2 regions of the Paenibacillus sp. FSL L8-0641 genome follow, and region 1 is predicted to be linked to the other one. Evidence: riboswitches for the same ligand, from Rfam matches in the RefSeq annotation. Region 1 holds a riboswitch; the other holds the start of a gene.
The links. A riboswitch is a leader RNA that binds a small molecule or an ion and turns the genes downstream of it on or off. The one in region 1 is predicted to bind cyclic di-AMP.
Positions count from the first base shown of each region.

Region 2: another riboswitch for cyclic di-AMP. It lies ahead of MKY16_RS12645 (3D domain-containing protein); the one in region 1 lies ahead of MKY16_RS00140 (3D domain-containing protein).

Region 1 is NZ_JBBOUW010000001.1:28,127-33,983, reverse strand. Features, by position in the region: gene yabG (sporulation peptidase YabG) at 1-722, opposite strand, end outside; gene rsmA (16S rRNA (adenine(1518)-N(6)/adenine(1519)-N(6))-dimethyltransferase RsmA) at 778-1,662, opposite strand; gene rnmV (ribonuclease M5) at 1,670-2,215, opposite strand; gene MKY16_RS00140 (3D domain-containing protein) at 2,362-3,510, opposite strand; cyclic di-AMP (ydaO/yuaA leader) riboswitch at 3,782-4,064, opposite strand; gene MKY16_RS00135 (TatD family hydrolase) at 4,266-5,036, opposite strand; gene MKY16_RS00130 (HD domain-containing protein) at 5,079-5,857, opposite strand, start outside.
Region 2 is NZ_JBBOUW010000001.1:2,852,093-2,857,949, reverse strand. Features, by position in the region: gene MKY16_RS12655 (ABC transporter substrate-binding protein/permease) at 1-914, shown strand, start outside; gene MKY16_RS12650 (amino acid ABC transporter ATP-binding protein) at 901-1,623, shown strand; cyclic di-AMP (ydaO/yuaA leader) riboswitch at 1,854-2,022, shown strand; gene MKY16_RS12645 (3D domain-containing protein) at 2,029-2,697, shown strand; gene MKY16_RS12640 (polysaccharide deacetylase family protein) at 2,890-3,696, opposite strand; gene MKY16_RS12635 (NADH:flavin oxidoreductase/NADH oxidase) at 4,002-5,024, shown strand; gene MKY16_RS12630 (PspA/IM30 family protein) at 5,113-5,781, shown strand.

The sequences.
Region 1 (5,857 bases):
GCCACGTAAACGGGGTCCAGCGCGTGAATCAGGATACGCCCTGGTGAACTGGCGAAGTTCGCTCCCGCACGCAGCAGCGCCTCAAAATGGGACTGGCACGCCCCCGCTACAATGGTCAGCGAATCCAGATGACGTTCATATTGTCTTGCTACCTGAATTGCCGCCACAAAATTTTGCGAATTTTTATAACTTTTCAAGCTGTACAAATCGTAAGGCTGTGGCTGCTTTAGCACGCCATCATGTCCGGTAATCACTACAATATCCGGACGGATACGGGGAAGCAGCCGGTACAACGTATCCGCCATTGCCGATTCATGAACGTGATGTCCCTCTGCAGGAACACGGAGCTGTTCATATAAACTGAGACATTTTTTCAAATAGCCGGGATCTCCATCCAGATGAAGAACCTTTCCCGGCATTTCAAAATACGTTGACTCGACTGGATCACTCCAGTCCCCAACCAGAGCTGCCTGACTACGAGCAGCTTGCTGCTGGCGTGCCCGTTGCAACAGATTAAGAGACTCACCAGCCTTAATGTGAGCCTGCTGGGTCTTACCGCTAATCTGGTCTGCAGGCACTCTGACCAGATCGTTCACCGGGGAATCGGCCAGCAACCGAAATTCTATTCCCTTAATGATCGCTTTATCCCGCTGGATGTCCTCAACGCGAAACGTGACATCTCCGCCGTACGATTTCCGAACGACCAAGTCTCCTAAACTCATCACACTGTATCACCCCTCGTATATCGTATGGGTGAATGCACAGTTTGGTTCCAGCTTAGGATATACCTGCTTCCACCAGAACAGCACTGAGACGCGCAAATTCCTCAATACTTAGCGTTTCTCCTCGACGGGAGGGTTCAATACCAGCTTGTTGCAACAACGGCTCCAACGTGTCCTTGTTCTCTTTGGTGAAGAATCGGCTTTTTAAGTTATTGGAAATCGTTTTACGACGCTGGGCAAAAGCAGCATGAACCACTTCAAAGAAGTGCTTCTCATCCACCACTTCCACCGGAGGGGCTTCCCGTACACGCAACCGAATGACTGCAGACTCCACATTTGGCTGGGGAATAAATACTGTATTCGGTACAATACAGACTAATTCAGGTTCGCTGTAATATTGTACTGCAATGCTCAGACTACCGTAATCCTTCGTTCCAGGAGACGCAGCCATACGCTCAGCCACTTCTTTTTGGATCATAACGACGATATTCTCCAAAGGGAGCTTGTCCTCCAGTAGCCTCATCAGAATCGGTGTAGTAACGTAATACGGCAGATTAGCCACGACACTTACTTTACTCACGTCTGCAAAATCAGCTGCAAACACCTCGCGTAAATCCAGCTTCAGCACGTCTCCATGACGTACCTTCACATGCTCATAAGGGGCCAACACTTCTTCGAGAATTGGCAGTAGCCGCTGGTCAATCTCAACAGCGGTAACTACCTTGGCCGATTGCGCCAGCTTCTCGGTCAAAGCGCCAATCCCAGGACCAATCTCAAGTGCGCCCTTCGTCTCATCCAATCCGGCAGCATTCACAATCTTATTGAGAATATTTTGATCAATCAGGAAATTTTGTCCCAAACTCTTTTTGAACGAAAAACCGTGCCGTTGAATAATTTCCTTTGTACGCCGCGGTGTTGCTATATCTTGAATTCCTGTCATACGGATATCACAATCCTTCACTTTCAATTTGTGCCAGCGCTCCGGCAAATTCCTCGCGGCTGATCTGAAATACAGAGAGCCGTTTATGTAGCTGCTTTCCGTTACAATAACCAATACCCAGCACATTCCCTAAGGCCATACGGCGTGCAGCAGCATTGGGGTGGGTGATAAGTCCAGCATCAATCAGGTCCGCCCACTCAATCAGCGGGTCGGCGCCTTCTACTGTCGTATGAACCCGTGCGAGAGCGTGTCTGATCGCTTCCGGTGAGGCATTCTCCACACCAATATCTCCTTTGCGCGTCGCTTCTGCCTCGGGTATAAAGGCCTGCTTGCAGCCGGGTACCTTGGAAGCGATAATCTTACGGATGCGCTCCCCTGCATGATCGGGATCGGTTAAAATGATGACCCCCCGCCGCTCCTGCGCCAATGCAATTTTACGCAGCGTCATTTTATTAATGGCTGAGCCGCCAGTTTCTATCGTATCCGCTTCAACAGCGCGGCGAATGGCCACCGTATCATCCCGGCCCTCTACCACAATCACTTCCTTGATCATTTGCATTTCCCTCCACTGCTACACAGCAAGCTATATTTATCTTTCCCTGCTTTTGAAAACAAAATAAGAAGAGGATATCCTCTTCTTAGCATGGCATAACTATGTTGTTAATACTATCGCATTGCCCTCAACATACACAACCTGTTTTAGTTGATTTCAGGCTTTACCGGTCCGATAACATATACGGTTTTACCGTGCTTACGACCAAATTGGTTGGCTCGGCTCAAACTCTCATAATACACATCGATTTTGTGGCCTTTAATCGCGCCACCGGTATCCTCCGCACGGCGGAAGCCCACCCCTTCGATATACACCCACCAGCCGATTGGAATTATACTCGGATCGACAGCGATGGTACGGCCTTCCGTCACGCGCGTGCCGGATGCAGTACGTGTACCGATACCTGGCTCCTGTGAGGAATACGCCGTCATGGAGACATTTTGTAAAACTTTGCTATATTTAAAATTGACGCCTGCTTTACGGACAGCACTGCCCGAACTAACCGTTGTTGTCTTAACCGCATCATTGGGACCGACGGAAGCAGCAAGAACGACCGGCTTTTTCTTCGTTCCTACCGCAATAACCTTATCCACACGGTTCTGTGCAACTTCCTTGTTAACCAGCTGTTTGGATACCAACTTTCCATCATGATATACCTTTTGAACGTGCTGGACTACCACACCCGATTTGCCGCTTTGAATGACCCGATTATCGCCTTTATAAAGACTTGGATCGGCCGTTTTGATGACCTGATAAGGCACCTGTTTTTTCTGTTCGACCTGCTGTTTCTTCACACGGACGATTTTTATGTCCATGTTAGACGAAACAGAGGCATCCAACGCAGGATAAACTTTATCCGTTGACGATAATTTATAGCCCGAGGTACGAATGGCACCTTCTACTGTATTTTCTGTTGTGTACAGCTTTTTCGTCTCATTGCCTGAAGATACTTTAACTTGATTGGCACGTTTAATGACTACGCGGTCCCCATCCTGTACTGCTCCATTTAGCGGCATAGAAATTGTATCATGCGGCTGAAGTGAAATGGAATGCTCGCTCAGCAAATCTTGAAGCTTGGATTCCCGGGTTTCTACCGCAGATGCCTTGCCATCAATGACAAAAAAGACTTGTTTTTTAGATTGCGTGTACATCAGAATTGAAATCATAATCGTTAGCGCGATTAGAAAAATAGCAACCAAAGCAGCCTGGCGCACATTCTCTTGCTTCCAACGCAATACGTAAGACATGCTGGATGAGCGTGACTCATGGGTCTCCTCTTTTTGGAAAATGCCCATTTCCTCCGTCCTCCTTACATAGCCCGCCGTCTGGAGTAAGACATAGTTGAGATTTGACGTGACTATAACAGATTTTCTACAAGACAAGCCCAAACTGCGACTGTCCTGCACCATGTACCCGTCTTCGCGGCATGCTGTCCTCCCCTGTTTAACCACAGTATGATGACAGATTTTCTTTTATTCACAACAAAAAAAGCCAAAGAAAGAGACTAGAGAGCTCTTTCGTGGCTTCCGGCATGTGTGAATATGCGGGAAAACTCATGCACGAGATGGCTTCTCTCTTGTTACGCTTACGGGGTTAGCTGTCGGGTTCGGACGTAGAGAGTCGCCCTAGCTTGGGTCAACCGCTCATGGCGGTCGCCTTCACATTCACCCCGAAGACCCAGAAAGAAATCGAAATACGGCTCCTCTACCTGTTCAATCCCATCTGGGAAAAGAATTTAGGTCGAGCCGGCTGGCGGAAGAGACGTTCCCTTCTTGCACATAAGCCGGACGTACTGTAAGCCATATCGGTTCCCCCGTTCCCTGTAAAAGGGACTCAGCGAGACTGGTTCATGAAATGACTTGTTGATGTTTACATTCAAACAACAATTCACTGAAAAGATGATATCCTGTTTCCATGCATGTTGTAAAGCAGGTTTCAAGTACATTTTTCAAAATATTCGGTTAAAATATTGTAATATTCTCGAGTTTCCTGCAACAAATTCATGATTAGCTTCGTCTATCTCTTTATTTTGATCGATTTCTTCGCTTTTTTATTGAATGTCAAATCGTTCCAAGGCATTTTGGGTCGTTATTGACACTAATTCCTCCACTGTAATCCCCTTAATTTGGGCTGCAGCCTCTGCTACCAGTCTCACATGCGCAGACTCATTTCGCTTCCCGCGAAACGGATGCGGCGTCAGGTAGGGCGCGTCCGTTTCAATGAGCAGACGGTCCAGTGGCACCTGTGCCAGCACCTCTTTTGGCTGCTTGGCATTTTTAAACGTAATAGGACCACCGAAGGAAAGGTGAAATCCCATATCCAGCACCATTTGGGCTGTCTCCCAGCTCCCAGAAAAGGAGTGCATGACTCCGCCAATCTCACTCGCTTTTTCCTCACGCAAAATCTTAACAATATCTTCATGGGCATCCCGGTTATGAATAACAATGGGCATTTTGAGCTCACGAGCCAGACCAATTTGATTTCGAAACACCCGATGCTGAACATCCTTCGGTGATGTATCCCAATAATAATCCAGACCGATCTCTCCGATGGCTACGACCTTCTTATGACTGCATAACGATGCAATCCATTCTAAATCGCCCTCTTGCATTGTAATCGCATCCTGCGGGTGCCATCCAACTGCCGCATAAATAAAATCATACGTCTCGGCCAATTTCATGGTGGATGGAATGGTCTCACGATTAAATCCGATATTGATCATCCGCGTTACTCCTGATTCGACAGCACGTGCTATAACTTCTTCACGATCTTCGTCAAATTGTGGCGCATCCAAGTGAGTATGAGTGTCGAACAAATCCAAGGTTTACATCTCCTTTTTTTACTTACATTTCTATATAGTTGTCTATTCTTTGACAAAATAATTCCTTATTTCGGCAGGAAGCCTGTCTTTTACCGCGTTCAATTTATTCTGGGGAAAATACATATGATATTTCCCTCGGTGAATACCACTTATGGAGCGCACAATTTCCGAAACTTCGGATATTTCACTCACCTCGCCCTGACGTCCAAGCAGTAAAATCTGGTTGTCCGTCGAGCCACCCTGCCGAAACACATCATAAGGAAGATCCGTCGGAAAATCAATTTCAAAATCATATTCAGGGTGCAAACCAGCCTCTTCCAAAGCTTTCCGAATACTGTCAATGGTATCTGTATCCATATTTTCAATCTCTACATATTTATACAATCTACGGTCCATAAAGCGGCTGCTCAAATCACTTAAAATTTCGTCCTTTTCTCGTTTCCACTGGCTAAATACGGTCTGAATTAATGACTCATCGAGCATCAGATATTGCTCTACTGTAAGCTCTCCTTTCAACAGATCCGGCAGCGGGTTCAGCAGAAAACCAAACTCATATCCATTTTTAGACAATTCCTTTGCTCGCTTGAAAATTTTACGTAAAAGGATCTCCGAGCTGCGTGTTACAGGATGAAAATAAATTTGCCAATACATCTGATAGCGTGACATTAAATAATCCTCTACTGCATGCATGCCTGATTCCTTCACAACAATTCTCCCATTATGAGGACGCAACAGTCGTAAAATACGGTCCAAATCAATCGTGCCGTAGTTGACACCTGTCGAATGAGCATCCCGCAACAAATAATCCATACGATCGGCAT
Region 2 (5,857 bases), 2.8 Mb from region 1:
GGACCAAGCGTATCAACGCAGTTGTAATCGAAGATACCGTGGCTAAAGGATACACACTAGACGGTACCGTGACACTTGCCAAGGCAGTACCTGAAGATGAAGGTGCAGAAACTGCCGTAGGTATCCGTAAAGGAAATACTGAATTGCTTACCTCTGTAAATAAAACGTTGGCTCGCCTGAAAGCGGAGGGGGCGATTGAGAAGTTTTCTACAGAAGCGAGTGCACTGTCTGCCGACAGACAGGTTTCTTCGAATAGCATTGTAGATATATTTATGAAATACCGTAGTCTTTACGCTACGGGTATTGGCTACACTCTGTTGTTGTCTGCACTCGGAGTATTGTTTGGATTCATTATTGGTCTGATCATATCCTTGCTGCGAATGAGTGGTATACGTATCATTGAGTGGTTAGGTACCACATATGTCGAGATCCTGCGCGGTACACCTATGCTGGTACAGCTCATGATCATTCACTACGGAATTGCTTTGACGCTGGGTATCAATTTTACCCCACTCCAGTCGGGTGTGATCACATTGTCTCTGAATAGCTCGGCATATTTGGCTGAAATTTTCCGTGCGGGTATTCAGGCTGTAGACCGTGGACAGATGGAAGCAGCCCGTTCGCTCGGGATGGGGCGAAGCAAAGCAATGCGTCACGTCATTTTACCGCAAGCATTTAAATCTATACTACCTGCTATTGGTAATGAGTTTATTACAATCATTAAAGAATCATCTATTATTTCGACCATTGGGATGGTGGATATTATGTACCAAGCCCAAGTCATTAAGAATATCACCTATGAAGGATTAAGTCCGTTCGTAATCGCAGCCGCTATTTATTTTGTAATGACATTCAGCTTGTCTAAGCTGCTTGGTTTATGGGAAAGGAAGTTGAGAGCCAGTGATCACCGTTAAACAATTGCGTAAATCGTTCGGCAAGAATGAGATTTTAAAAGGCATTGATATAGATATCGCCAAAGGAGAAGTTGTCGTTATCATCGGTCCCAGCGGTTCGGGGAAGAGTACGTTTTTGCGTTGTATGAATCTGTTAGAACAGCCGACGGATGGGGAGATTTTATTTGAGGGCGAGCCGATTACAGCTCGTGGTCATAATATTAATGTAACCCGGGAAAAAATGGGGATGGTGTTCCAGCATTTTAATCTGTTCCCACACAAAACAGTGTTGCAGAACCTGACGCTTGCACCGACGCAGGTTAGAAAACAGTCAGGTAAGGAAGCGGAAAAAATTGCATTAGAACTCCTGCGTACCGTGGGGCTCGAGGATAAGAAGAATACCTATCCGAACCAGCTATCCGGCGGTCAGAAGCAACGTATTGCGATTGCGCGTGCTTTGGCCATGCAGCCGCACGTAATGCTGTTCGATGAGCCGACTTCTGCATTGGACCCTGAAATGGTTGGAGAGGTTCTGGATGTAATGAAGAAGCTCGCCGAAGGCGGTATGACAATGGTAATTGTAACGCATGAAATGGGCTTTGCCCGCGAGGTAGGCGATCGAATTATCTTTATGGATAACGGTCAAATTGTGGAGCAGGGTGCACCAGACCAGGTATTTGGCACTCCAAGCCATGATCGCACTCGTGATTTTCTTGCCAAAGTATTGTAAGAAAGTGCTGGTCTAATCATAAAAGAGCTCTCCGTTGACGGAGGGCTTTTCTTATTTTGTCACCATTTCCCCATACTTTCGTAACAAATATCGATTTCTTAATGACAAAATTGTAACGAGTGTAGTATGATGTTCAGGGTTCCCAACATTTTCATGCGGATAAGGTTACAAAATTGTGATATTATGCAGTAAGCCAAAACTTACCGGGACAGCATGCGGTTAGACAAGCGCTGAAATGCTGGCCCAAACTATGGGAAGTGCGGGGGACGTAACAACGGCAGCCATTCCGATACGTCATAAGACGATGAGGAATATGCCTAGGGGTGAATTGCACAAGCATAGGGCTTCTCCTGAGTCCGAATCCGACAGCTAACTTCGCAGGCATAAAAGAGGAGGTACATATCTTTGAAACATTTAAAACATATTGGTAAAACGATGAAAATTGCGGTGCTTGCCGCAGCTATTGCAGGGTTGGCACAGACAGCTGGAATAGCGGATGCTGCCTCGCTTCACACTGCCAAAGAGGGCGATACCTTCTTTTTGCTTGCTCAACGTTATGGAGTATCGGTAGACGAGCTAACAAAGGCTAACCCAAACATTGCCTCCAGCAATATATATGCAGGTCTGCAAATTAAGGTGCCTGGCGAAAAAAGTGTAAAGGCAGCTTCGGAATCGAAGCCGCAGCTTCTTACGGAGAAAGCAGCAGCGAATGAGGCGCCAACGATTGAAGCTTGGGGTAAAACATTCAACTATAGCAAAATAGTTGACGTTAAGGCTTCAGCGTATTCTGCCGCAGCCGATGAGAATGGTAAATGGGGCGCAGTGGACTACTACGGCAATCCGCTTAAACTAGGTACAATTGCGGTAGATCCTAACGTCATTCCGATGGGCACGAAAGTACTGGTTACAGGCTACTCCCATCCAGGTTTGCCGGATCATTCTTTTGTAGCTGTCGCTCGCGATCAGGGCAGCGCCATTACAGGAAAGCGGATTGATATCTTTATTCCAGGCAACAAATCATTTGTGAACGACTTTGGATTTCAAAATGTGAAGCTGTACGTTATTGATAAATAGCATTGTACGTATATACAGTTTAATTAAACATAATATATATTATGTAAACATAACGCCTATATCCGTATATATCTAGGTCGGACTCTTATCAGGTCCTATCCGTAAAAAGGCTGTCTTGACGAGCAGAATACTTCTGCTGGTAAGACAGCCTTTTTACTTGCTTTAGCTTGGACCTCAATTATAAACATACTGTTATTTTCGTTCCGATGTGTGGAGTAGCCGGGGGACTGTCACAAATTTGTAGCCCTTAGCTTTTAGAGAGTGAATTAGACCCGGCAAAGCTTGGACAGTGCCTTGCAAGTTGGAACTTTGACCTCCACCAGCGTGCATTAAAATAATAGAGCCAGGCCCTGTAGCTGGAATCACATTTCGCTGAATTTGTGTTTTACTTAGTCCCTTCCAGTCGAGAGAGTCTACATTCCAGTTGACAATCATGTAGCCATGACGACGTGCCCACTTTATTTGAGGCTCTGTAATTTCACCGTAGGGTGGACGAATCAACTTGGGGCGAAAACCTGCGCTGGCTTGTAAAATACGTTCTGTTTTTGTAATCTGGTTGCGAAAGCGTTCTGGTGTAGCCTTCCTAAAATCCGGATGAGTATAGGAATGATTTCCTATAGCATGGCCTTCACGGATAATACGACGTATAATCCCCGGATGCTTTTCCGCACGGTGACCGACGATGAAAAAGGTGGCTTTGATGCCGTTGGCGTGTAATACGTCCAAAACCTGCGGCGTATACCTAGAATCGGGCACATCATCAAAGGTTAAGGCAATTTGGCGGGTGTGTGGGCCGCACATTTTAAAAATGTCCGCATGTTTTTTACGCAACATTGCTAATGTAGGAGTAGCTCGATCTGTACTCAGATGTACAGAAGAAGCAACAGCTGCTTCCTTGGGATGGGGCGTTCCGATCTTGGGAGGCGCATCCGCGTGAACGGGTAAACTTGAAAATGCTAGTAACAGTGCCAAGCATGGCAACACTCCCTTGTACGGCATATGTATCCCCCCTTTTCGTGCAGTGGTACCTAGTGGTGCTCTCGACTATTATGTACCTGTCCTATTAAAAATATGCTGGTTACCAAGTTAGGCTCATAAACGTCTGGAAAGAAGTTCGCGATGAAATGATTATCAATGAAGATGATGGAGCTAAACGTACATATTCTCTTAAACATGACCGAAAACAAGAGCATTTTCGCAAGTTTTAGCCTTACAACGGATTCGGTATCCCGTGACAGCTGGTGTATAATGGGGTTGCAATTCATAATTATACAGACATGGAATTGAAGGAAGGAAGGATAAAAGTGACCGACTTGTTTACTCCTTATCAATTAAAGGGGCTTTCTTTAAAAAATCGGATTGTTATGCCCCCGATGTGCCAATTCAGTGTGGAGGCCGAGGATGGAAATCCGACGGATTGGCATCATGTCCATTATGTGAGCCGAGCAGTAGGAGGTGCTGGTCTTATTATTGTGGAAATGACAGCGGTTCATCCTGATGGACGTATTACGGATCGTGATTTAGGTATTTGGAGTGACGAACATATTCCTGCATATCGTAAGATTGTAGAGGAAGTTCACAAGTATGGTGCCAAAATTGGCATTCAACTAGGCCACGCTGGACGCAAGGCCGAAGATGCTGAGCAACCTGTGGCTCCTTCTTCGATTCCTTTTAGCGAACGCCTTAAAAAGCCGCACGCCTTAAAGACAGCAGAAGTCAGGGAACTGGTTCAGGCATACAAAGAAGGCGCGCGCCGCGCGGTGGAAGCCGGTTTTGATACGGTTGAGATACATGGCGCTCACGGCTATCTGATCCATCAATTTCATTCGCCTTTAACAAATACGAGAGAAGATGAATATGGCCAGGATCTGTCACTGTTCGGTGTTGAGGTCATACATGCTGTTAAAGAGGTTCTTCCTGCTGATATGCCTGTGCTTATGCGGATATCTGCCAAAGAATACGTCGAGGATGGATATAATGTGGAATACATAACAGGTGTAGGGGAACGATATCGTGATGCAGGTGTGGACATTTTCCATATCTCTTCTGGTGGCGAGGGTCCAATTGGTTCTGGCGGAGGGCCGTCTGCGCGTGCTGGCTATCAGGTGGATTTAGCTCATACCGTCCGTGAAAAGCTGAATGTACCTGTAATTGCTGTTGGATTACTGGATGATTATGAAGACGCCCGTCGGGTTGTTCAGCAAAAAGAAGCTGATCTGGTAGCAATAGGCCGCGCCATGCTGCGTGATCCCTATTGGGCGTTGCATGCATCGCGGGAGCTAAAAGTACAGGCCGACATCCCAGAGCCTTACTTGCGCGGCTTTTAGATAATTTTTGAAACCCTCTTTGCAAAGCTTGCGTAAACATGTGTACAGAGCTTAAAATTTAAGCATTCAACTCTAGGAGGAACTTCACATGTCTATTTTCAAACGATTAAGAGATCTTACGATGTCCAACATTAACGCCATTATTGACAAGGCAGAAGATCCAGTTAAAATGACGGACCAATACATTCGTGATATGCAAGAGGACCTGGAAGATGCAGAGAAAGCGGTAGCCGCTCAAATTGCTATTGAAAAGAGATTCAAACAGCAATACGAAGAACAGGCTGCTTTGGTAAAGAAACGCGAAGAACAGGCACATACCGCTGCAAAAGCACAAAATGTAGATCTGGCCCGTCGCGCGCTGGAAGAAAAGAAATCTGCTGAACAAAAAATGAACGAGTTCAAAGCTGGTTACGAACAGAACAAAGCTGCGGCCGATAACCTGCGTGGCAAGCTGGATGAAATGCGCAGACAGCTGACAGAAATGAAAAACAAGCGCGAGACACTGGTTGCCCGTTATAACGCAGCTAAAGCGCAAACTGAAATTAACAAAGCTATGAACGGTTTTAGCTCTGATACGGCAACTGCCGGATTGAAGCGTATGGAGGAAAAAATGCTGCAAGCAGAAGCACGTGCCGAAGCGAGCAACGAAATGTCTTCTAAGGAAAAATCGTTGGATGAGGAGTTCAAAGAGCTGGATAAGAAAAGCGCCGTGGACGATGAGCTTGCCGCTTTGTTGAAGCAATACGAAAATAAATAAGAACATTTAAGCAGTGCCGCCAAGTTTGATTGCTCAGGAAGCGAAGGAGAAACGTTTTCTCCTTCGCTTTTCCCTG